4 regions of the Streptomyces sp. NPDC052020 genome follow, and region 2 is predicted to be linked to each of the others. Evidence: riboswitches for the same ligand, from Rfam matches in the RefSeq annotation. Region 2 holds a riboswitch; each other region holds the start of a gene.

What was found. Region 2 has a riboswitch for cyclic di-AMP ahead of AB0L74_RS22120 (M23 family metallopeptidase). Riboswitches for the same ligand answer to the same signal wherever they lie in the genome.
Region 1: it holds a riboswitch for cyclic di-AMP, as region 2 does, so the genes downstream of both, AB0L74_RS19975 (M23 family metallopeptidase) here and AB0L74_RS22120 (M23 family metallopeptidase) in region 2, are expected to answer to the same signal.
Region 3: it holds a riboswitch for cyclic di-AMP, as region 2 does, so the genes downstream of both, AB0L74_RS32425 (LysM peptidoglycan-binding domain-containing M23 family metallopeptidase) here and AB0L74_RS22120 (M23 family metallopeptidase) in region 2, are expected to answer to the same signal.
Region 4: it holds a riboswitch for cyclic di-AMP, as region 2 does, so the genes downstream of both, AB0L74_RS23485 (transglycosylase family protein) here and AB0L74_RS22120 (M23 family metallopeptidase) in region 2, are expected to answer to the same signal.

Annotation. Positions count from the first base shown of each region.
Region 1 covers NZ_JBFAWY010000018.1:63,523-69,381, reverse strand. The annotation lists gene AB0L74_RS19990 (GNAT family N-acetyltransferase) at 1-1,434, opposite strand, end outside; gene AB0L74_RS19985 (HPr family phosphocarrier protein) at 1,611-1,892, shown strand; gene AB0L74_RS19980 (GntR family transcriptional regulator) at 2,166-2,861, opposite strand; gene AB0L74_RS19975 (M23 family metallopeptidase) at 3,087-3,872, opposite strand; cyclic di-AMP (ydaO/yuaA leader) riboswitch at 3,885-4,050, opposite strand; gene AB0L74_RS19970 (pitrilysin family protein) at 4,263-5,651, opposite strand; gene AB0L74_RS19965 (pitrilysin family protein) at 5,648-5,859, opposite strand, start outside.
Region 2 covers NZ_JBFAWY010000022.1:14,927-20,785, reverse strand. The annotation lists gene AB0L74_RS22135 (dihydrofolate reductase family protein) at 1-1,011, shown strand, start outside; tRNA gene AB0L74_RS22130 (tRNA-Met) at 1,207-1,280, shown strand; gene AB0L74_RS22125 (PP2C family protein-serine/threonine phosphatase) at 1,488-2,615, shown strand; cyclic di-AMP (ydaO/yuaA leader) riboswitch at 2,880-3,037, shown strand; gene AB0L74_RS22120 (M23 family metallopeptidase) at 3,050-4,087, shown strand; gene AB0L74_RS22115 (aldo/keto reductase) at 4,143-5,087, shown strand; gene AB0L74_RS22110 (PrsW family intramembrane metalloprotease) at 5,143-5,859, opposite strand, start outside.
Region 3 covers NZ_JBFAWY010000053.1:14,710-20,568, forward strand. The annotation lists gene AB0L74_RS32420 (SGNH/GDSL hydrolase family protein) at 1-231, opposite strand, end outside; gene AB0L74_RS32425 (LysM peptidoglycan-binding domain-containing M23 family metallopeptidase) at 476-1,459, opposite strand; cyclic di-AMP (ydaO/yuaA leader) riboswitch at 1,464-1,620, opposite strand; gene AB0L74_RS32430 (alpha-galactosidase) at 1,929-4,010, opposite strand; gene AB0L74_RS32435 (tyrosine-protein phosphatase) at 4,206-5,003, shown strand; gene AB0L74_RS32440 (DUF6126 family protein) at 5,025-5,141, opposite strand; gene AB0L74_RS32445 (XRE family transcriptional regulator) at 5,138-5,758, opposite strand.
Region 4 covers NZ_JBFAWY010000024.1:45,164-51,022, reverse strand. The annotation lists gene eno (phosphopyruvate hydratase) at 1-724, opposite strand, end outside; gene AB0L74_RS23485 (transglycosylase family protein) at 1,008-1,769, opposite strand; cyclic di-AMP (ydaO/yuaA leader) riboswitch at 1,774-1,940, opposite strand; gene AB0L74_RS23480 (transglycosylase family protein) at 2,123-3,241, opposite strand; gene AB0L74_RS23475 (cytochrome P450) at 3,422-4,714, opposite strand; gene AB0L74_RS23470 (nucleoside triphosphate pyrophosphohydrolase) at 4,803-5,786, opposite strand.

The DNA.
Region 1 (5,859 bases), on a different contig from region 2:
CACGGTCGCGTGGGGCAGCCGGGTGGCCCGCACGGCGTGCCCCTGCGGCGCCGCGGCCCGGTGGCGGGCGCCCTGGACGACGACCACGGGCTTGGCCGCGGCCGTGCGCCGGGCCAGGCGCGTGAACTTGCGCGGGTTGCCGATGGACTCCAGGTACATCAGGACGACGTCGGTGTCCGGGTCGTCGTACCAGTACTGGAGGAGGTCGTTGCCCGAGACGTCGGCGCGGTTGCCGCAGGAGACGAAGGTCGACACGCCGGTGACGCCGGTGACCCCGCCGCCGCGCCGGTGCAGCCGGGACAGCAGGGCGATGCCGATGGCGCCGGACTGCGCGAACAGCCCGATGCGGCCGGGGCGGGGCGGCTCGGGGGCGAGGGAGGCGTTGAGCCGTACCCCGGCGGAGGTGTTGATGATCCCGAAGGCGTTGGGCCCGATGACGCGCATGCCGTACGCGCGGGCCTGCCGCACGAGGGCGCGCTGGCGCTCGCGTCCCTCGGGGCCGCTCTCGGCGTATCCGGCGGAGATCACGACCAGGCCCTGCACGCCGTGCTCGCCGCATTCGGCGACGGCCTCGGGGACCTGCTCGGCGGGCACGGCGACCACCGCGAGGTCGACGGGCCCGTCGATGTCGCGCACCGAGCGGTGGGCGGGCACCCCGTCGAGTTCCTTCTGCCCGTCGGGGAGCGCCTTGTTCACGGCGTGGAGGCGGCCGGTGAAACCGGCGTCGCGGATGTTGCCCAGGATGTTGCGGCCGACGCCCGCGGGGGCGCGGCCGGCGCCGACGACGGCGACGGAGCCGGGTGCGAGCAGCCGCCGCACCGAGCGGGCCTCGGCGCGCTGTTCGCGCGCGTACTGCACGGCGAGCGAGCGGTCGGTGGGTTCGAGGTCGAGCTCCAGGCGGACGACGCCGTCCTCGAAGCTGCGCTTCTGGGTGTAGCCGGCGTCCGTGAACACCTTGATCATCTTGGTGTTGGCGGGCAGCACCTCGGCGGCGAAGCGGCGGATGCCGCGCTCGCGGGCGACGGCGGCGATGTGCTCCAGCAGGGCGGAGGCGACGCCGCGGCCCTGGTGGGCGTCCTGCACGAGGAAGGCGACCTCGGCCTCGTCGGCCGGGGCGGAGGCGGGCGTTCCGTCGGCGCCGATGCGGTCGTACCGTACGGTGGCGATGAACTCGCCGCCCACCGTGGCCGCGAGTCCCACCCGGTCCACGAAGTCGTGGTGCGTGAAGCGGTGGACGTCCTTGGCGGACAGGCGAGGGTAGGGCGCGAAGAAGCGGTAGTACTTCGACTCGTCCGAGACCTGCTCGTAGAAGCTGACCAGGCGCTCGGCGTCGTCCACGGTGATGGGGCGGACGCGCGCGGTGCCGCCGTCGCGCAGCACCACGTCGGCCTCCCAGTGGGCGGGATACTCGTGCCGGTCCGACGAGGTCTGCATGGGCCCCAGAGTACGGCTCGCGCAGGACAACGGCGCGGGGCAGGCTGTGGGGGACGACGCCGGGCCGAGGCCGCGGTCCGGCGCCCCGCGGGGGCGGTCGCACGACCGCCCCGGGCATGCTTCACGATGTGGGAAACTGGTCTAGACAACCCTGAACACCTGAAGGGCAGCATCACATGGCTGAGCGCCGCGTCAACGTCGGCTGGGCCGAGGGTCTCCACGCCCGCCCCGCCTCCATCTTCGTCCGAGCCGCCACGGCCACAGGCGTCCCGGTGACGATCGCCAAGGTCGACGGCAACCCCGTCAACGCGGCCTCCATGCTGGCCGTCCTCAGCCTGGGCGCGCAGGGCGGCGAGGAGATCGTCCTGGCGTCCGACGCCGAGGGTGCGGATGCCGCCCTGGACCGCCTGGCGAAGCTGGTCGCGGAGGGGCTGGAGGAGCTCCCCGAGACCGTCTGAGTCGCCTTGCCGGGCACCCTGGTGCCCGGCGACGGAGCCGCGCCCTCTCTCTCGGGGCGCGGCTCTTTCGTTTGGCCCCTGCGGGCGCTTTTTTCGCGCGTGGATGACTCTTCCTCCGACCGCGGGTGTTCGCTCCCCGCGGCAGACGTCCGCTCCCTTGGGGAAATTCCCCTGATTTCCCGCACCGGGGCGCGAAAAAGGGCACCCACACGGAAACGGCAACGAAAAAGAGGCCCGCGGCCGAATATCTCTTCTTTGTATACGGCGCCTGTGTTAATTCCGTGGGCCAGCCGTGTTTACGTGGTGTTGCGAGGTCCTCACAGGCTCGGTCCGTTCGCGCGCGGCGGGCAGGCGCAGCCGGTGCGCGGCCGTCGACCGCTCGGTGTGCTGGGCCGTGAGCACCCGCGCGCGCTCGCTGTCACCGCGCGCCACCGCGTCCACGATCGCGCCGTGCTCGGCCCACAGCTCCACCGGGCCGGACGGCGCCTCCACCACGTACATCCAGGCGATCTTGTGGCGCAGCTGGGCCAGCATCGCGATCAGCGGGGGGCTGCCGGAGGCCTGGGAGAGCGTCTCGTGGAACCAGCCGCCCAGGGAGCGCAGGTCCTCGCTCGCGCCCCGCCTGGCGCGCTCCTGCCCCAGTCTGACCAGGCCCCGCAGCACCTTCAGATGTGCCTCGGTGCGGCGCTGGGCGGCCCGGGCGGCGCCGAGCGGTTCCAGCAGCAGGCGGATCTCCAGCAGGTCGGCGGCCTCCCGCTCGGTCGGTTCCGCGACGCACGCGCCCGCGTGCCGCCGGGTCACCACGAACCCCTCGGCCTCCAGGGTGCGCAGGGCCTCGCGGACGGGAACCCGGGAGACTCCGTAGCGGCGCGCGAGGAGTTCCTCGGTGAGCCGGCTGCCGCGCTCGTGGACGCCGGCGACGATGTCGTCCCGGATCGCCGTGCATACCGAATGCGCCGGAACACGCATGACCGACCTCCGTCTTAATCCCCGTGAAACGTCGACGATGGACGCGTGATGATTGACTGTATGACAGCGGGCCGGAAATTCCGATGGCGGGCCGTAATTCATGGGTATTTTTTGGTCAGCGGGGCCGGGCAATGGGATCGGCGGCGGGGCCGCCGGGTCCCGGAACGCGGAAAAGCCCCGGCCGGGAAGCGGCCGGGGCTCGGGGACGCGGAGGCGTCCGGTGCGTCAGAGGGACACGCCGTGCGCGCGGAGGTAGGCGACCGGGTCGACGTCCGAGCCGTACTCGGGCGACATACGCGCCTCGAAGTGCAGGTGCGGTCCGGTCACGTTGCCGGTGGCGCCGGACAGGCCGATCTGCTGGCCCGCGGTGACGGTCTGGCCCACCGAGACCCCGATGGAGGACAGGTGACCGTACTGGGTGTAGGTGCCGTCGTGCATCTTGAGGACGACCTGGTTGCCGTACGCGCCGCCCCAGCCGGCCTCGACGACCGTGCCGGCGCCGACGGCGTGGACGGGGGTGCCGCTCGCGGCGTGGAAGTCGACGCCGGTGTGGCTGCCGGAGGACCACAGGGAGCTGCCGGCCTGGTAGCCGGTGGAGACGTAGGAGCCGGTGATCGGCATCACGAAGGTGTTCAGGCGCTCGCGCTCGGCCTCGCGGGCGGCGCGCTCCTTGGCCTCGCGGGCCTTCTCGGCGGCCTCCTTCGCCTCCTCGGCGGCCTCCGCGGCCCGCTCGCGCGCGGCCTCCTCGGCCATCTTGCGCAGGGCGGCCTCCTCGGCGGCGTGCCGCTGCGCGGCGGCCTGGGCGTCGATCTGGTCGGCGATGGAGTCACCGATGGTGACGACCGGGGTGAGGCCGGTCTGCTCGGGAGCCGGCTCGGCGGCGAACGCCGGAGCCGCCACGGTGCCGATGACGCCGGTGGTGGTGAGGGCCGCGACCCCCGCCGCGCGGGCGGTGGTGCGCTGCATCCGGCTGGGACGGCGGTGCTTCCCGGCGGCGCGCGTGAACGCCATGTACAGACTGGTCCTTTCCTTCCCTCTCGCCTACCGGGTTAGCTGACGGGTTCGGAGCAGGAAGGTCTCCTACGGACCCCCTCGCTGCGCGCGCGGGCGTCCGATTCACCCCAGGGACTGCGGTTGGGTCCCCGGCTCCCCTGGCTCGCGCCGTACGGGGACTCGGCGATGACTGTCCGGTGCCGCGGATGCGGCGCACTGCCTGACGGACAGCCGGGAAGACGCTAAGGGGGGCGGCTTTCGAATCCCAAACGAAAGACCGTTTTTGTAGCGCATCCCACAGGGCAGACAGGCAACCTCCGCCTCAATTCGGGCATAAGAGGGCCCTGGTGACTTCTCCTCACCAGGGCCCCACGCGCGCGGCGCCGCCGGGCGGGCCCGGCGGGCGGTCTACTCGGCCGCGACGACGCTGACGTCACCGATGCCGAGGGCCTCGACGGGCGCCTTGATCTGCGCGGCGTCACCGACGAGGACGGTCACCAGGCGGCCCACCGGGAAGGCGTTGACGACCGCCGCGGTGGCCTCCACGGTGCCGGTCGCGGCGAGCTGCCGGTACAACTCGGCCTGGTAGTCGTCGGGGAGGTGCTGCTCGACCTGGTCGGCCAGCGTGCTGGCCACGGCCGCGGCGGTCTCGTACTTCAGCGGCGCCACACCGACCAGGTTCCGCACGGCGACGTCGCGCTCGGCGTCGGTGAGCCCCTCCGCGGCGAGCGTGCGCAGCACCGTCCACAGGTCCTCCAGCGCGGGGCCGGTGTTGGGGGTGTCGACGGAGCCGCTGATGGCGAGCATCGCGGCGCCCGTGCCGTCCGGCGCCGACCTCAGGACCTGGCCGAAGGCCCGCACGCCGTAGGTGTAGCCCTTCTCCTCGCGCAGCACGCGGTCCAGGCGCGAGGTGAGGGTGCCGCCGAGGCAGTACGTGCCGAGCACCTGCGCCGGCCACACGCGGTCGTGCCGGTCCGGCCCGGTGCGGCCGATCAGCAGCTGCGTCTGGACGGCCCCGGGGCGGTCCACGATGACGACCCGGCCGGTGTCGTCCGCGACCACCGGGGGCACCGGCCGCGGCTCGGCCGGCGAGCCCGTCCACGCGCCCAGGGTGTCGCCGAGCAGCGCGTCGAGGTCGACGCCGGTCAGGTCGCCGACGACCACGGCGGTGGCCGTGGCGGGGCGGACGTGCCGCTCGTAGAAGGCGCGTACGGCCGCGGAGTCGATGTTCGCGACCGTCTCCTCCGTGCCCTGGCGGGGGCGCGACATGCGCGAGTCGGCCGGGAAGAGCTCCTTGGAGAGCTCCTTGGCGGCCCGGCGGGAGGGGTTGGCCAGCTCGTGCGGGATCTCGTCGAGGCGGTTGCGGACCAGCCGCTCCACCTCGCTGTCGGCGAAGGCGGGCGCCCTGAGGGCGTCGGCGACCAGGCCGAGCGCCTTGGCCAGGCGGGAGGCGGGCACCTCCAGGCTCAGGCGGACGCCCGGGTGGTCGGCGTGCGCGTCGAGGGTGGCGCCGCAGCGCTCCAGCTCGGCGGCGAACTCCTCGGCGGAGTGCTTGTCGGTGCCCTCGGAGAAGGCCCGCGCCATGATGGTGGCGACACCGTCGAGACCGGTCGGCTCTGCCTCCAGGGGCGCGTTCAGCAGCACCTCCACGGCCACGACCTGCTGGCCGGGGCGGTGGCAGCGCAGGACCGTCAGGCCGTTGTCCAGCGTCCCGCGCTCCGGGGCCGGGAACGCCCACGGCTTGGGCTCGCCGGCCTGCGGCTGGGGGTGGAAGTCCATCGTGGCGAGCTCGGTCACTTGGCCGCCTCCTCGTTCTCGTCGGTGGCCTCGGTCTCGGCTTCCGGGGCGATGGGCTCGTAGACGAGCACCGCGCGGTTGTCGGGGCGCAGGCGGGCCTGGGCGATCTCCTGGACCTCCTCGGCCGTCACCTCCAGGACGCGCCGCACGGCGGTCAGGGCGAGCTGCGGGTCGCCGAAGAGGACGGCGAAACGGCACAGTTCGTCGG
Region 2 (5,859 bases):
CGGGCGTCCGCCGACGCGATCCTGGTGGGGGCCGGCACCATCCGGGCCGACAACCCGCGGCTGCTCGTCAACTCGCCCGAGCGGCGGGCGGCCCGGATCGCCGCGGGGAAGCCGGAGTTCCCGCTGAAGGTGGCGGTCAGCGGCTCGGGGGAGCTGGACCCGGCGGCGCCGTTCTGGCACACCGGTGGAGGCAAGGTCCTCTGCACGACGGAGCGGGGGGCCGGGCGGGCGCGCGCGCTCGGGATCGCCGCCGACGTCGTCGCGCTCGGCGCCGGGCTGGACTGGCGGGCGGTGCTGGAGCACCTGCACGGTGAGCGCGGGGTGCGGCGGCTGATGGTGGAGGGCGGGGGAAGCGTCCACACCCAGCTGTTGCAGCAGGGGCTCGCCGACGAGCTGCACCTCGCGCTCGCGCCGCTGCTGGTCGGAGACCCGGACGCGCCCCGGCTGTTCGGGCCCGGCGCCTATCCGGGCGGGCGGCTGCGGCTGGTGGAGACGCGGCCGGTCGGGGACGTCGTGCTCATGCGCTACCAGCCGACGGCTCCCGGCACGGGCGGCACCGTGTCGGCCGCCGACCGGCACTGGCTCGCGCTCGCCTGCGATCTGGCGGCGCGCTGCCCGCCCTCCCGGACGGCGTTCAGCGTGGGAGCGGTGGTGGTCGCGGCCGACGGCACCGAACTCGCCCGCGGCCACTCCCGTGAGGGCGGGGACCCGGTGGTGCACGCGGAGGAGGCGGCGCTCGCCAAGACCGACCCGGCCGATCCGCGGCTCGCGACCGCCACGGTGTACAGCAGCCTGGAGCCGTGCGCCCGCCGCGCCTCCCGGCCCGCCCCGTGCGCCCGGCTCATCCTCGACGCGGGGGTGCGGCGGGTGGTCACGGCCTGGCGCGAGCCCGACACGTTCGTGCCCGGCGCCGACGGCAGCGGGGTGCTCTCGGCCGGGGGCGCCACCGTCGTCCTCCTTCCCGGGCTGGAGGCCCGGGCCAAGGAACCCAACCGTCACCTGACCGACTGACCGACTGCCCGGCCCGACCCACTGATCCGGCCGGGCGGTGACGGGGGCGGGTCGGCGACCGGCTCGTTCCCACGGGCCGGGAGGCCGCTCCGGAGCCCTTCGGGGCCTTCGGAGCCTGAAAACCGCAGGTCAGCGGCGTTCCGGAAGATCGTGTACCGGCGGCCTCCGACATGGCGTACACTAGAGACACAACGACGCGGGGTGGAGCAGCTCGGTAGCTCGCTGGGCTCATAACCCAGAGGTCGCAGGTTCAAATCCTGTCCCCGCTACTGAAGGCCGATGGCCGGAATCCGAAAGGATTCCGGCCATCGGCGCGTTCGCGCGCGGTTCGCTCCTCTCCCGCGCGGTCATCCGGTCGGCCCTCACGGCTCGCTCCCCGCCCCCGCGCCGGGAACCCTGGACGGACGGGGCGGGACGACAACGGCGTGGACGCGACCTGCGGGACCGGTGGGAGACGAGTGGTGCGGCCTGGTGACGTGGAGGAGGGTCCGTACGCCAGGGTTCCCGCGCCGTCCGGCGGCGGGGCGCGGCGGCCGGGTTCCCGACTCCAGGTGCTGGTACGGCTGCTCCCCGCGCTGCTCCTCGTCATCGGGGTCGTGTATGACTGCCTCAGCCCGCGGAACTTCACCGCGGCCCCCCTCTTCGCCGCCGCGCCCCTGGTCGCCGCCCCGCTCTTCTCCCGGCGCGGCACCCTGCTCACCGGGATCGCCTCCGTCGCCGCCGTGCTCGGGATCCACCTCGGCTTCGGTGTCCTGACGCGGATCGACGCGCTCACCGAGCTGGTCACCGTGGCGACGGTCGCCGTGCTCGCCGTGCTCATCAACGGCCTCGTCCGGCGCACCGGCGAGCGCCTCGCCTCCGCCCGCGAGATCGCCGAGGCGGCCCAGCGGGCGGTGCTGCCCGAGCCCGCCGAGCGGATCGGCGGCTTCGAGATCGCGGCCCGCTACGAGGCGGCGCAGGCGGACGCGTTCATCGGCGGCGACCTGTACGCCGTGCAGGACAGCCCGCACGGCCTCCGGCTCGTCGTCGGGGACGTACGCGGAAAGGGCATGGGAGCGGTGGCGGCGGTCGCCGTGGTGATCGGGGCGTTCCGGGAGGCCGCCGAGCAGGAGGCGACGCTGGAGGCGGTCGCCCAGCGGCTGGAGCGGGCGCTGGCCCGCGAAGGCACCCGGCGGGAAGGGCTCGACGCCTTCGAAGGGTTCACCACCGCCGTCCTCGCCGAACTCCCGCACGGTGACGGGGTCATCCGTATCGTCAACCGGGGACATCCGCCGCCGCTGCTGCTGTACGCCGACGGCACCCTGCGCGCCCTGCCGCCCACCCGGGAGTACGCGCTGCCCCTCGGCATGGGGGAGCTGGGCGTGTGGCCCGACCGGGCCGAGGAGGCGGTCTTCCCCGGCGGAGCCACGCTGCTCTTCTACACCGACGGCCTCACCGAAGCCCGCGACGCCCACGGCGAGTTCTACGACCCCGGGCTCCGGCTCGCCGGCCGCGCCTTCCCCAACCCCGCCGAGCTGCTGGCCGCGCTCGCCGACGACGTGCGCCGGCACTCCGGGGGCGGCATGGCCGACGACATGGCGCTGCTCGCCGTACGGCGTCCCTGACCGCACCACGGTCCCCTTGATCGATGTCACGAACGGTGACGGCGCGACCGCCCTGCGCATAACAACTGACTAACCATCAGACGTGATGCGGTGTGAGATAGGCGCCTGAGGGGTAGTCAACTCGCCCAAAATGTCCTGGTAATAACCTGTTGGTCCCCCCGAGTATCGTTAATGATCAAGAGGAACGGCTTGGAATCCGTACCTCGCGTCTATTAACGTTCGATAACGCAGCGCGGTCGTCCCAGCCGTCACAGGAGGCGGCTCCGTGCGCACGCGCCGAATCCCGTCAGGGAACCGGGGAACCATCACCTTGGGGTGAATCGGGCGTATGACGCCGTGGAGACACGGCGGTTATACGCGCGTAGGAGACCTTCCTGCTCCGAACCCGTCAGCTAACCCGGTAGGCGGAGAAGGAAGGAAAGGAGCGCGCCCACGTGGCGTCCAACCGGCCTGCCCCCGAGGCCCCGTTCGTGCCGAGCCCCCATGACGCCGACGGCTTCGGTCACGGCGGCCCCCTTCCCGGCGAGGGTCCCTTCGAGGAGTGGAACCCCACCGCGGAGTCCGTCCGCCCGGTACGCGGCCGGCACCGCGTCGCCAAGCAGCGCGGCGGACTCGCCCGCAGCTCCACCGTCCTCGGTGTCGGTGTCATAGCGGCCGTCGGCGCGGGCGGCATGGCCAGCGCCCAGGCCGGCAAGCCGCCGGTGTCGATCTCCATGCCCGATCTGCCGTCCGTGGCCTCGCTCGTCGCGGACGACGAGGAGCCGTCCGCGCCGGAGGTTCCCGCCACTCCGCTCAGCGGCGCCGGCATGACCTCCTCCGGCACCGCGCAGGGCGCCACCGACGCGGGCGAGGCGCTGCGGGCGCGGATCATGGCGCAGGCCGAGCAGCAGCAGGCCCAGGTCGAGAGCAAGGCCGTCGCCGACGCCGCTGCCGCCGCCGAGAAGGAGGCGGCGCAGGCCGCGGCCAAGGCGGCGAAGGAGGCCGAGGCCAAGGCCGCCGCCGAGAAGGCGAAGGCCGAGGAGGAGGCCCGGAAGAAGGCCGAGGCGGAGCGGCTCGCCGAGCTCGCCCGCCAGTACGCGCTGCCGACCTCCTCGTACACCCTCACCTCCACCTTCGGGCAGGCCGGTCCGTACTGGTCCTCCGGTCACCACACCGGCCTGGACTTCGCCGCCCCCACCGGCACGCTGATCAAGGCCGTGCACAGCGGCACGATCACCTCGGCGGGCTGGGCCGGCGCCTACGGCTACAAGACGGTGCTCACCCTCGACGACGGCACGGAGATCTGGTACGCCCACCAGTCCTCCATCAGCGTCAGCGTCGGCCAGAAGGTCGCCACCGGGGACGTGATCGGACGCGTGGGCTCCACCGGCAACGTCACGGGCGCGCACCTGCACCTGGAGGTCCACCCGGCGGGGTCCGCCTCCGGTGTGGACCCGGCGGCCTGGCTGCGGAGCAAGGGCCTCACCCTCTGAAACGCCGTGGGGTTTGAGGGAATATGTCCCGCTGGTCCCGATGTTGCGGTGAAGCATGACTTCTCTTCGCAAGCTCGGTTTCTCGGACCTCGAGGTCTTCCCCCTCTCCCTCGGCGGCAACGTCTTCGGCTGGACCGCCGACGAGGCGGCCTCCTTCACCGTGCTCGACGCCTACACGGCCGCCGGGGGCAACTTCATCGACACCGCCGACTCCTACTCCGCCTGGGTCGACGGCAACAGCGGCGGGGAGTCCGAGACCGTCATCGGCAGGTGGCTGAAGTCCCGCGGCAACCGCGCGGACGTCGTCATCGCCACCAAGGTCGGCCAGCACCCCGAGTACCAGGGCCTGTCCGCGGCAAACATCAAGGCCGCGGCCGACGCCTCCCTGCGCCGCCTGGGCACCGACCACATCGACCTCTACTACACCCACTTCGACCGGCCCGAGGTGCCGGTGGAGGAGATCATCGGCGCCCTCGACGAGCTGGTGCGGGCGGGCAAGGTGCGGTACATCGCCGCCTCCAACATCTCCGCCGAACGGCTGCGGGCCTCCCTGGAGTTCTCCGAGCGCGAGGGCCTCGCCCGGTACGTCGCGCTCCAGCCCCACTACAACCTCGTCTCGCGCGACACCTACGAGGGCGAGCTCCAGGACGCGGCCGAGCGGGCCGGGCTGGCCGCCGTCCCCTACTTCGCCCTCGCCTCCGGCTTCCTCACCGGCAAGTACCGGCCCGGCACCACCGTCGACAGCGCGCGAGCCGGCAGCGCCGCGCAGCACCTGGGGACCGAGCGCGGGCAGCGGGTCCTCGCCGTCCTGGACGAGATCGCCCAGGCCCATGACGCGCCGGTGGCCGCGGTCGCCCTGGCCTGGCTCGCTGCCCAGCCGACGGTGGCCGCGCCGATCGCCTCCGCCCGGACCGTGGAACAGCTCCCCGCCCTTCTGGGCGTGGCGGAGCTGACCCTGACGGCGGAGGAGCTCGGCAGGCTGACGGAGGCGTCCGCCTGAGACGCCGGACGGGCCGCGCGGGGTCCCGGGGCGAGGCGCAGGGGCTACGCGGGGCCTACGAGCGGTACGGGTTGTACTCGTAGTACGGCTGGGGCTGAGGCTGCTGGTGGGGCAGCGGATGGGGCTGCGGCTGGTACGGGGCGGGGGCGGCGTACGGCGTCTGCGGGTGCGCCTGGGGGTGGACCTGGGGGTGCGGGGTCGCCGCCGGGCCGTACGGGGGCCAGGGAGCCGGTGGCGGCACGACCGGCAGCGGCGGCGCGGTGATCCGCGCCGCGTGTTCCAGCGCCGGGCGGGCCAGCTCGTGGCGGCTCCACAGCTCCCGCAGCAGCTCCCGCTCCCGTACGGCGAAGTCGGCGCCCGCCCGGCCGTGGCGGGCCCGGTGGCGCAGGAACGCCAGCGAGGTCGCGTACGCCTCGTACCGCGCGACCGTCCGCGCCGCCGGTCTCCCCGCGTACCGGCGGGCGTACTCCCGCGCGATACGGCGCGCGCGCATCGAGCCCAGCGCGTAAGGCTCGGGCGGGGACAGCCAGCCGGCCGCGACGTAGGGCGGCAGTTCGGTCCGCACCGTCCTCAGCTCGCGCTGCCGCGTCCAGATCACCAGCCAGGTCAGCAGGCCGAAGGCCGGCACCATGAACGCCGCGTAGACCGCGAAGAAGCCGTAGTCGCCGAGGGTGGACGAGCCGTTCCACAGCGCGTGCATGCCCATCGCGAGCAGCAGGCCGGTCAGCGGGAGCAGTACGCGCGGTGCCGGACGGCGGTCCGGTCGCAGCGC
Region 3 (5,859 bases), on a different contig from region 2:
GGAGATCAGGTCGGGCGCCAGCTCGATGGCCCGGGGCACCTGGTCCGCCACGATCTGGTCGAGCAGTTTGCCGCGCACGGCGAGGTTCGTGTAGGTGAAGTCGCCCTCGGGCCGGCGGTCGGCGAGCAGTACGGCGAACCGGTCGGCCCAGCCGACGAACTTCCCGTCGGGCCCGGGATCGCCGACCCCCTCGGTGAAGCTGTCCCCCACCGCCACGTACGACCCGATCACTGATCTGCTGTCACTCTTCGAATCGTCTGCCACATCGGCCCATCTTTCACCCTGCAATGTGACTTACGCGACCGTAGGAAGGGGTTGACGGGCGGTGAGATAAGCCACTCCTAAAGTGTTGGCCAATTCAGGAATACGGCGGCGCGGCGGGACGTGCGGCGCCGCCGCACTCCGCCGGGGGCGCGCCGAAGGCCGGGCCCCGGGAACGGGGTCCGGCCTTGGGTGTGCGCGAGGGCGCGGGGCGTCAGACGGTGACGCCGTGCGCGCGCAGGTAGGCGATCGGGTCCACGTCGGAGCCGTAGTCCGGCGTGGTGCGGATCTCGAAGTGCAGGTGCGGGCCGGTCACGTTGCCGGTGGCACCCGACAGGCCGACCTGCTGGCCGGCGGTGACGGTCTGGCCGGCGGAGACGGAGAGCGAGGACAGGTGGGCGTACTGGGCGTAGTAGCCGTCGGCGAGCTGGATGACGACCTGGTTGCCGTAGGCGCCGCCCCAGCCGGCGGAGACGACGGTGCCCGCGCCCACGGCCTTCAGGGAGGTGCCGGTCGGGACGACGAAGTCGGTGCCGGTGTGGTAGCCGCTGGACCACATGCTGCCGGTCTGGTGGTACGGCGTGCCGACGGTGCCGCCCGGTACGGGGGAGACGTAGCCGCCGGAGGTGCTCGCGGAGCCGGCGGACTCGGAGGCCGAGCCCTCCGCGGAGGAGGACTGCTCCGTCCGCGCGGACGGCTGCTGCGAGGCGGCGGCCTCGGGGGCGGACGCGGCCGGGGACGGCGCGGACCGCGAAGGCTCGGCGGCCTTCGCGGTACCGGCGGAACTCGCGGACTTCCCGGACGGCGTGGCGGCGCTCGCCTTACCGCCGATGGTCAGCTTCAGGCCGGGGTGGATGAGCGAGGGGTCGTCGCCGACGGCCTCGCGGTTGTCGGCGTAGAGCCGCTTCCAGCCGCCGATGACGTTCTGCTCCTCGGCGATCTTCGAGAGGTAGTCACCGCTCTTCACAGTGTACGTCCGCGCGTCCGGCTTCTTCTCGGCGCTCTTTTCGGCGGTGTTGTCCTGGGCCGCCGAAAGGGACTGGACGGCCTTTCCGGAAACCGGCTGCGCGGGAGCGGCGTGGGCGTTCGCGGCCCCCATGAGAGGCAGGGCGAGCGCCGCGCCACCGGTTCCGGCGATGGCGATGGTACGGGCGAAAAGCTGGGCCTTGGGCCGGCGGTGCTTACCCTTCGCGGGCATGACGAATTCCTCTCCGGCGCCTGCGAGGTGAGCTGTCGGGTGCGGGCTGGAGGTGCCCGGCCGCACCGGGTGCGGCTTTACCCCGAGCCGTTCCGGAGACCGGAACAGGCGGTGGTACCTGTGGGTCCCCCGCTCCTGCCGGGTACGGGTGGTGGGTGAGTGCGGCTCCGGTCGGCGGCAGGATTAGGCGTCCGTCCGGATCGGTGGTGAACGTAAGCGACCAAGACGCACAGGGACAAGCGAGAGGTTGCGGGAAAGGCGTTTCACTTGATCCTTTAAGGGAATGCACGGTCACTCTGCGTGGGATCCACGAGGACCGCATTTCGTGAACGCCCTTGAAAAGGGTGTGGATTACGTGAACATGACGGGCGACGCACGGTCACGGATATGACGCTCCTCACGCGCCGCAGCCCCAGGCCCTCTTATTCCGGAGCGAGTTGGAAGTAAGGCGCTAATTCGGGCAGACGGCTCAGATACGGCGCAGCCGGAGAACCGTCGCATCCAGGTCACCGCGCAGCCCGGTCTGCAGCCCGTGGTGCAACAGCACCGCACCCCGGTGCACTTCGCCCGTTTCGCGGCATTCGTACGATGCTGCCGGGTCGAGTCCGCGCAGCCTGAGCGCCGTGACGGGTTCGCCGTGGTGCTGCGCCTGGAGCCAGGCGAGGACGACGGCGTCGCCGCCGAGCACGTACTGCACGGCGCTCAGACCGCCTCGCGGGGGCCTGAGCCGGTAGAGGTCGCCGCGCTGCACCAGGGGCCGGATCTCCTTGTAGAGGGCCACCCAGTCCCGGGCCTCGGCGAGTTCCGGCCCGGTCCACCGGGTGAGGTCGCCGCCGATGCCGAGCACCCCGGCCATGGCACTGACGAACCGGAATCGCAGACTGCTGACACGGCCGTTGAGCTGCGCGTTCGGGCTGTCGGTGACCCAGGCCGCCATGACCCGGGCCGGGTGGATCTGGCTGAAGCCCGCCTGGATGGCGAGCCGGTCGAGCGGATCGGTGTTGTCCGAGGTCCACACCTGGTCGGTGCGGCCGAGCACCCCGAGATCGATCCGGCCGCCGCCGCCCGAGCACGACTCGAAGGCCACCCCCGGATGGGCCCGGCGCAGCCGGTCCAAGAGGTCGTACACGGCCCGCACATGACCCACCCACAGGCGCTGCGGATACCGGTCGCCGGGCCAGCCCGCGTCGGTGAAGCAGCGGTTGAAGTCCCACTTGACGTAGTCGATGGGCGCGCTGGAGAGGAGGGTGTCGAGCTGCTCCCAGAGGTGTTCCCGAACGTCCTCGCGGGCGAGGTTGAGAACGAGCTGATTACGGAACTCCGTCCGCTTTCGCCCCGCTTGGTACTGCACCCAGTCGGGGTGCGCCCGGTACAGGTCGCTGTCCGGGTTGACCATCTCCGGCTCGACCCAGATGCCGAACCGCATACCGAGGCCGTGCACGTACTCGGCGAGCGGTTTCAGGCCGTCGGGGAAGCGCTCCGCGCTGGGTGTCCAGTCCCCGAGGCCGGCCCGGTCGCCGGTGCGCGCCCCGAACCAGCCGTCGTCGACGACGAACAGCTCGACGCCCAGCTCGGCGGCGCGCCGCGCCAGCGCCCGCTGCTGCTCCTCGCAGATGTCGAATCCGGTCGCCTCCCAGGAGTTGAACAGCACGGGCCGGTCCCGGTCCGCGTCCGGGATGACGTACCGGCGCTGGTAGGCGTGCCAGGCGCGGCTCGCGCCGCCGAAGCCGCCGTCGCTCCACAGCCCGGCGAAGACGGGCGTGGTGAACGTCTCTCCCGGCTCCAGCCGCCACAGCCCCGAGTCGTCGTACCCGGCTCCGCCGGTGATCTGCACCCGCGCGTCGGGGAGCTGGGCCACGGAGATCCGCCAGGACCCCGACCAGCCCAGGGCGCAGCCGTAGACCTCGCCGCGCTCCTCGGTGGCGTCGGTGTCGAGCGCCACCCACGGCAGGTGCTGGTGCCCGGTGTGACCGCGACGGCTGCCGAGGACCTTCTCGCCGTAGGTGAGCGGAGCCCGCACCAGCCGCGACTCGGCGGCCCACCGGCCGTGCAGCTGGGACATCCGCCAGCCGTCGCGCTCGGGCAGGGTCCAGGTGGCGGAGTCGGCGCGCAGCACCTCCACGGCCGCCGGGCCCTCGTTGCGCAGGGTCGTCCAGCGCTCGACGACGCCGGTGTCCTCCCGCATCCGGTAGTGCAGGGTGACGGTGAAGCCCCCGTCCCGGAACCGCAGCCGCAGTTCCCCCTCCTCCCCCCGCTCGCAGCACTCGAAGGCCCACTCCGTCCCGCGCCGCTCCTCGGTCCGCACCGACAGGGCGGGCCGTACGAAGCGGGGGCCGCCCTCGACCGGGTACTCCTCGCGTCCGTCGAGCGCGGACTCGAAGGGCCAGTCCGCGGGCAGCGGCCGGGCGGCGAGTTCCACGGCGTCGGCGAGCGCGATCCGGGGGCCCCAGTGCAGGTGCAGGAGCTCGTCGCGTTCGGTCAGGTGCAGCGCGTAGGCGCCGGCCGGTCCCGAGAGGAGCCAGGTACGGCCGTCATCGGACATCTCCAGCATCAAGCCCCCCACAGATACGGACGCGAACGCGCAATTTCCCACATCATCAGGGGTGGTGCGCCCCGGTGGCAAGGGCGAACCTGGCGCCCCCCGCATGCCTGTGGACAACTCATTGCCCCAGGCAAGGGATGCCGTATCGTCGAGTGGGTGCGCGCGGGCGAGCAGCGCCGGCGGCACGGAGTGGGAGGAGCCCTCGTGACGCAGCAGGTCCCGTCGACCGAACCCGAACTGGCCGGAGTGCGCAACTTCCGTGACGTGGGCGGACTGCCGACGGTGGACGGGCGGCGGGTGCGGTTCGGGGTGCTCTTCCGCAGCGGCCACCTGGCGCACGCGACGGAGGACGACGCCGCGTTCCTCTCCTCCCTGGGCCTGCACACGATCTTCGACTTCCGCAACGCGGCCGACCAGAAGCTGGAAGGCCCGGACGTCGCGCTGCCCGGCGTGCGCAACGTGAACCTCCCGCTGTCCGATCCGGCCGACGGCGCCGAGTTCTGGAAGATGGTCCGCGACGGCGATCTGGACGAGCTGCGGGGCATCCTCGCGGACGGCAAGGGCGCGCAGCGGATGATCGACTCCTACCGCACGATCATCAAGGAGCGGACGGCGGAGCACTCCCGCGTGCTGCACGCCCTCGCCGAGGACAGCGTCCCCGCCCTGATGCACTGCGCGGCCGGCAAGGACCGCGCGGGCCTGTCGGTGGCGGTGACGCTGCTCGCCCTCGGCGTCGAGCGCGAGGCGATCGTGGCGGACTACCTGAAGTCGAACGCCAAGCACCGCCGCTACAAGGTGCGCCGCAGCAGCACCTCGGCCTCGGCGTACTCCCCGGAGGTCATGGAGCTGCTCAGCCCGCTGTTCGACGCGCGCGCCGAATACCTGTCGGCCGCCTTCGCGGCCATCGAGGAGACCTGGGGCGGCGTCGACACCTACCTGGAACGGGGGCTGGGGCTCACCCCGCAGACCCGCGAGCGGCTGCGCGAGCGGCTGCTCGACTGAGCCGGGGACGACAGACAGGCCTCAGGCGCCGACCTCGAACAGCAGGTAGACGAAGGCCGCGAAGACGTGCCCGACGGCGATGTAGACGATGAGCCGCACCCACAGGGCGCGCGGGAACTTCTCTTCCATGTCTCTCATGGCGTCTCTCCGTGGTTGGGGCCCAGGCACAGCGCGGCCGTGGGGCTTTGCAGCAGGGTGTGGACGAAGAGCAGCTCGACCCCGTCGGGGTCCTGGGCGGCGATGCGGTGCGGGGTCAGCGAGTCGAAGTGCGCGCTGTCGCCGGGGGCCAGCCGGTGCGTGGCGTCCCCGAGACGCAGCCGCAGCCGCCCGCTGAGCACGTAGAGCCACTCCTCGCCGGGGTGCACGCGCACGATGTCGCCCTGGGACCCGTGGGGTACGTGGACCCGCAGGGCCTGCATGCCGCGGCCGGCCGCACCCGCCTGCCAGTACGTCCAGCCGCCCGCGGCCGTCGGCTCCATGTCGGCGGCGCGGACGACCGCGTCCCGGTCCGCGGCCGCCTCGCCGAGCAGCTCGGAGACGGTGGTGGCGTAGATCCGGGCGAGGGCGAGCAGCATCGGCAGGGACGGCTGGCGCTGCCCGGTCTCCAGACGGGACAGGTGCGCGGGTGACAGTCCGGCGGCGCGGGCGGCGGCCTCCAGGGTGAGGCCGGCGCGCCGCCGCAGGGCACGCAGCCGGGGCGCGACGACGGCCACCGGCTCGCCGGGGCCGGGCGGCCCGGACTCGGGAAGACTCATGGCTCCATTGAGCCGCAGTCTTGCCTGAGCGGCAATTTTCTTGCCTGTGAGGCAAAACAGGAACCTCCCGGGGCGGGCCCCGTGTCTCACCGGCGAGAGGT
Region 4 (5,859 bases), on a different contig from region 2:
CCAGGGCCAGGGCGACCTGCTCGCCGGGGGTGTAGCCGGCCTCCTTGATGGCCTCGATGATCAGGTCGAGGGCGGCACGGTTGGAGTCCAGGTTCGGGGCGAAGCCGCCCTCGTCGCCGAGGCCGGTGGACAGGCCCTTGTTCTTCAGGACCTTCTTCAGGGTGTGGTAGACCTCGGCGCCCCAGCGCAGGGCCTCGGAGAAGGACTCCGCGCCGATCGGGGCGATCATGAACTCCTGGATGTCCACGTTGGAGTCGGCGTGCGCGCCGCCGTTCAGGATGTTCATCATCGGCACCGGCAGCAGGTGCGCGTTGGGGCCGCCCAGGTAGCGGAAGAGCGGCAGGTCGCTGGCCTCGGAGGCGGCGTGGGCGACGGCGAGGGAGACACCCAGGATGGCGTTGGCGCCCAGGGAGCCCTTGTTGTCGGTGGCGTCCAGGTCGAACATGGCCTGGTCGATCAGGCGCTGCTCGGTGGCGTCGTAGCCGACCAGCTCCGGGCCGATCTGCTCGATGACGGCCAGGACGGCCTTCTCGACGCCCTTGCCCTGGTAGCGGTTGGTGTCGCCGTCGCGCAGCTCGATGGCCTCGAAGGCGCCGGTCGAGGCGCCGGACGGAACGGCGGCACGACCCGTGCTGCCGTCGTCGAGGCCGACCTCGACCTCGACCGTGGGGTTGCCTCGGGAGTCCAGGATTTCCCGGGCTACGACGACGTCGATGGACGGCACGAGCATCTCCTTCTTGGATGTGACGCGGGTGGGCAGGACCGCGGCGGTTCTGCCAGAGAAACCGTGTGGCTCTGCGGGACGAGCCTAACCGGCTCCGGGCGATCGGCCAGCCGGTCACCCACCCGTTGGGCAGAACCGAGAGTAAATTGTTTCCGAACGGAACAAATATGTCTCCCCGTACGGGCCGGTAACACGGGGTGAAAAAAGCCCGCCCCGGCGCGTACGGGGGATACGCACCGGGGCGGGTGGCCGCGAGGGGGCCGGACGGGCCGGACGCCGCGCCTTACTTCAGGTGCAGCTGCTGGCCCGGGTAGATGAGGTCGGCGTCCTCGACGATGTCCTCGTTCAGCTGGAACAGCTTCTCCCAGCCGCCCTTGACGTCGTGCTTCTCGGCGATGGTGCTGAGGGTGTCGCCCTCGACGACCTTGTACTCGCCGTCGCCCTTCTGGACCTTCTCGCCGGTCGGGGTGGTGACGGTCTTCTGGGAGGCGGCCGGGCGCTCCTCGGAGCGGGAGGCCTTCTGCTCGGTGGAGCGGGTCGTGGTCTCGGGCTGGGCCGCCGACGAGCCGGCCGAGGAGCCCGCGGTGGAGCCCGCGGAGGAACCGGCCGAGCCGCCGGAACCGGTGTCCGAGCCGCTCGACGAGCCGGCCGCCGCGCCGCCACCGGTGTACGCGGCGCCCGACAGGCCCGTGCCGCAGACCGGCCAGGCACCCTTGCCCTGGCCCGCGAGCACCTTCTCGGCGATCGCGATCTGCTGCTCCTTGCTGGCCTGGTCGGCGGTGGCGGCGTACTGCGTGCCGCCGTACGCGGCCCAGGTGGAGGCGGAGAACTGCAGACCGCCGTAGTAGCCGTTGCCGGTGTTGATGGACCAGTTGCCGCCGGACTCGCACTGGGCGACCGCGTCCCACTCGGAGGCGGTGGCGGCGGAGGCGTTGCCGGCCGCCATCAGCGGGGCGGCGACGGCGGCGCCGGTGACACCGGCGAGCGCGAGGGCGCGGGTGGCCTTGGACGGACGACGGTGCTTGCCCTTGCCGGAAAACAGCATGGATCGATCCCCTCACCGACGCCTGCGAGGTGAGCTGTCGGGTTCGGGCCGGTTGAGTTGCCCGGCCGGGTCCCTCGCGGGACTCGGCTCCACCCCTAGCCGCCCCGGCTCAACTGCCCGGCGCGGCGCCTACCTTGGTTCCCCCGCTCCTGCCTGCGGCGCGTGACGCGACGACTGTTCCCGGGCGGCCGCTGGCAGGATTCGGCGTTGCGGCAGCCGGGGCCCGCGATGGCGAGCGATCACGACCGTAGGCAGGGAACCGACGGAATTTCAAAGACGATCAGGGCTTCTGAGACCTATCTCTCACCGCGTTTATAACGGACATCACCCCCGAACCCGGGCGCGAACTCCCGCTACTTTTCGCCCGTTTCGGCCGTGACCGCAAGCTTCTGACCGGGAAGGATGTGGTCCGGGTCGGCGCCGATCGTCTCCTTGTTGCCGGCGTACAGCCCCTGCCAACCGCCGCCGAGGTCGAGGGAGTCGGCGATGGCCCACAGACTGTCGCCGCGGCGGACGGTATAGGAGCCGTCGACGGCCTCGCGCGCGGCCTCCTCGCCGCGCGAGGCGTGCCGCCCGGAGGAGGCACCGCCGCGGCGGTCGGCGGGGTTCTCGTCGGCGCTGGTGCCGCGATGGCGGCCGCCGCCGGACGACCCGGTGTCCGTCAGGCCGGAAATGGCGCCCTCTTGGCCGGAGTTGCCCGATCCGCCGCCTTCGGGGGCGGCCGGAGCCCGGGTGGAGCCGGAGGCGCCACCGGAAGCGGAATCAGCTATTGTGTCCGGCTTCGGCGATTCGTCCCCCGTGTTCGACGGCGCGTCAGAAGGGCCGGAGCGGGGTGGCGTAGAGGATGATTCGGGTGTTCCGGAGGATTCGGAAGATGCGGAGCTTTCGGATTCCGCGGAGCCGGCGGAGGAGTCCGGCGACGCGGACGGATCCGCGGAGGAGGACGAGTCGGAAGACCCCGACGAGCTCGACGAACCGGATGATTCGGGCGAATCGGTGGACTCGGTGGACGTCGTGCCGTCCGGTCCGCCGGACGCGTCCGGGGACGCGGAGGACGCGCCGTCCGCGAGGCCCGTGCCGCCGGCGGCCGACCCGGCACCACCGCTCAGGCCGGCCAGCAGACCGCAGGTCGGCCAGGCGGTGATGCCCTGGGCGGCGAGCACCTTCTCGGCGATTCTTATCTGCTGGGAACGGCTGGCCTGGTCGGCGCTGGACGCGTAGGCGAGTCCGCCGTACTTCTCCCAGTCGTCCTGGGTGAGTTGCAGACCGCCGTAGTAGCCGTTGCCGCTGTTCTCGCTCCAGGCGCCGCCGGTCTCGCACTCGGCGACCCGGTCCCAGGTCGTACCGTCGGCCGCGCTTGCGCCGGAGGCCCCCAGGAGCGGGATCGCGATGGCGGAGCCGGTCACTCCGGCGGCGACCACGAGGGCCGGAGCCTGGCGGGGGCGGCGGTGACGACCGTTCCCGGAGAGCATGCGGAGACCTTTCGCGAGACGACAGGGACCGCGCGGCGGGTGACGCTGGGCGCCGCGCTGATCCGTGAACGTATAGGCATACGATCACTTGTCACAAGTTCATGCCGCGTAGATCACACGAAGATCACAGAGGTGAACGGCTGTCACCTTTTGGTGGCGGCCGGTCGGTTCGCGGGCCGGTCAGGGGGCGGGTGTGAACGTCACGGGCAGCGTGCGCAGGCCCCGCATGATGAGCCCGCCGCGCCAGCGCAGGTCGGCCGGATCTGCCGCCAGACGCAGGTCGGGCAGACGGGTCAGGAGCGTGGCCAGCGCGGTCTGGCCCTCCAGCCGGGCCAGCGGGGCGCCGAGGCAGTAGTGGATGCCGTGGCCGTACCCGAGGTGCTGGTTGTCCCGGCGGGCGAGGTCGAGGGTGTCCGGGTCCGCGAAGCGCTCCGGGTCCCGGTCCGCGGCGGCGAGGACGACGAGGACCGGGTCGCCGGGTGCGATGTCCTGCCCGCCGAGGGTGAGCGGCTCGGTGGCGAACCGCCAGGTGGCCAGCTCCACCGGCCCGTCGTAGCGCAGGAGTTCCTCGACGCCGGTCTCCAGCAGGCCGCGTTCCCCGGCGGCGAGGGACCGCTGGAGGCGGGCGCGCTGCCCGGGGTGGGTGAGCAGGGCGTAGGTGCCGTTGCCGATGAGGTTGACGGTCGTCTCGAAGCCGGCGAACAGGAGGATGAACGCCATCGCCGCGGCCTCGTTCTCGGTGAGGTGCTCGCCGTGGTCGGAGGCGCGGATGAGGCCGGAGATCAGGTCCTCGCCGGGGCCGGGCTCGGGCGGCAGCGCCTCGCGCTTGCGGTGGATGAGGTCGGCGAGGTACCCGCGCATCTTCTTCACCGAGCGGGCGACCCCGCCCCGGGGGCCGCCCTGGTGGCGGATCATCATGCCCGCCCAGTCGCGGAAGTCGTCCTGGTCCTCACGGGGAACGCCGAGCATGTCGCAGATGGCGTAGATGGGCAGCGGGAAGGCGAACTCGTGGATGAGGTCGGCCTCTCCCGCGGGCGCGAACCGGTCGATGAGCCGGTCGGCGAGCTCCTGCACGCGGGGGGCGAACTCGGCGACGCGGCGGGGCGTGAACGCCTTGCTCACCAGGCGGCGCAGCCGGGTGTGGTCCGGCGGGTCGATGTTGAGCAGGTGCGTCATCAGCTCCGCCTTGCGCTCGCCGGGGATGCCGGTCTTGCCCTTGGCGTGCGCGGGCTCGGCGTGGTGCGCCGGGTTCTTGGAGAGGCGGTTGTCGGCGAGCGCCTGCCGGGCGTCGGCGTACCGGGTGACCAGCCATGCCTCCACCCCGCTGGGCAGCGTGGTCCGGTGCACGGGGGCGTGCTCGCGCAGCCAGGCGTAGGCGGGGTAGGGGTCGGCGGCGAACTCCCAGGTGAAGAGGGCGGGGGCGGGCCCGGACGGGGCGGGGGACGGGGTGGTGCGGTGGGGCTGGTCGGTCACCCCCCGACCGTATCGGCGGGGGTGCGGGAGCGCCGGGCGAGGGGTGGGGCGGCGCGTTGGCGACGCGCTCCCACGCCCCCCGGGGGCGTTAGCCGGCCACCCCCTCGGCGGCCCGTACCGCGTCCCGGTACGCGCGGGCCGCGCTGCGCAGGGCCGCCTCGGGGTCCACCCCGGCCGCCTCCGCGCGCACCGCCAGCGCCAGCAGCTCGTAGCCGATGCCCTCCCCCGCCGGGAGCGGCACGTCGAGCCCGGCCGTGCGGACCCGGGACGCCAGCTTCGCCGCGAGGGCCAGACCGGGCTGGCCGAGCGGGATGCCCTCCGTGACGGAGGTGCGCCGCTTCTCGACCGCCTTGGTGCGCAGCCAGTGCTCCTTGACCTCCTCGGGAGTGGTCGCCGTGGCGTCCCCGAAGACGTGCGGATGGCGGTGGATCAGCTTGGCGACGATGCCGGCGGCCACGTCGTCGACGGAGAAGGGGGCCTGCGGATCCTCCTCGGCGATCCGCGCGTGGAAGACGACCTGGAGCAGGACGTCGCCGAGCTCCTCGCGCAACTCCTCGCGGTCGCCGTCCTCGATGGCCTCGACCAGCTCGTACGCCTCCTCGATGGCGTACTTCGCCAGGCCCTCGTGGGTCCGCTCGGACGACCAGGGGCACTCGGCGCGGATGCGGTCCATGACCTGCACGAGGTCGAGCAGGCGGGCGCCCGGCAGGTCGTAGGAGGCGGGCAGCAGCTCCAGCTCGGGCATGCGGACGCGGCCGGATCCGGCGAGCCGGGCCAGGCCGTCGGTGAGGGCCGGCTCGCCCTCGCCGGTGGCCACCACCACGACCGTACGCCCCCCGGCGCAGGCGCCGACCAGGTCCTCGGCGGTGGGGGTCGCCTCGTCGACGGCTATCCCCGCCTCGCGCAGATACGGCAGCTGCGGGTGTGCCCCGTCCGCGCACAGCACGCGGTCGGCCCCGCGCAGAGCCTGCCAGGCGGGCCAGGACAGCAGGCCGGGGGCGACGCGGTGACTGGTGGTGAGCAGAACGATACGGCCGGGGTCGGGGACGGCTGCGGAGCTGGTTGCGTTCACGCTCCGAACGTAACGCACACCGCCGACGGGGCCGCGCGTCGTCCACAGGCGCCCGGGGCCGCACGGGCGCCGG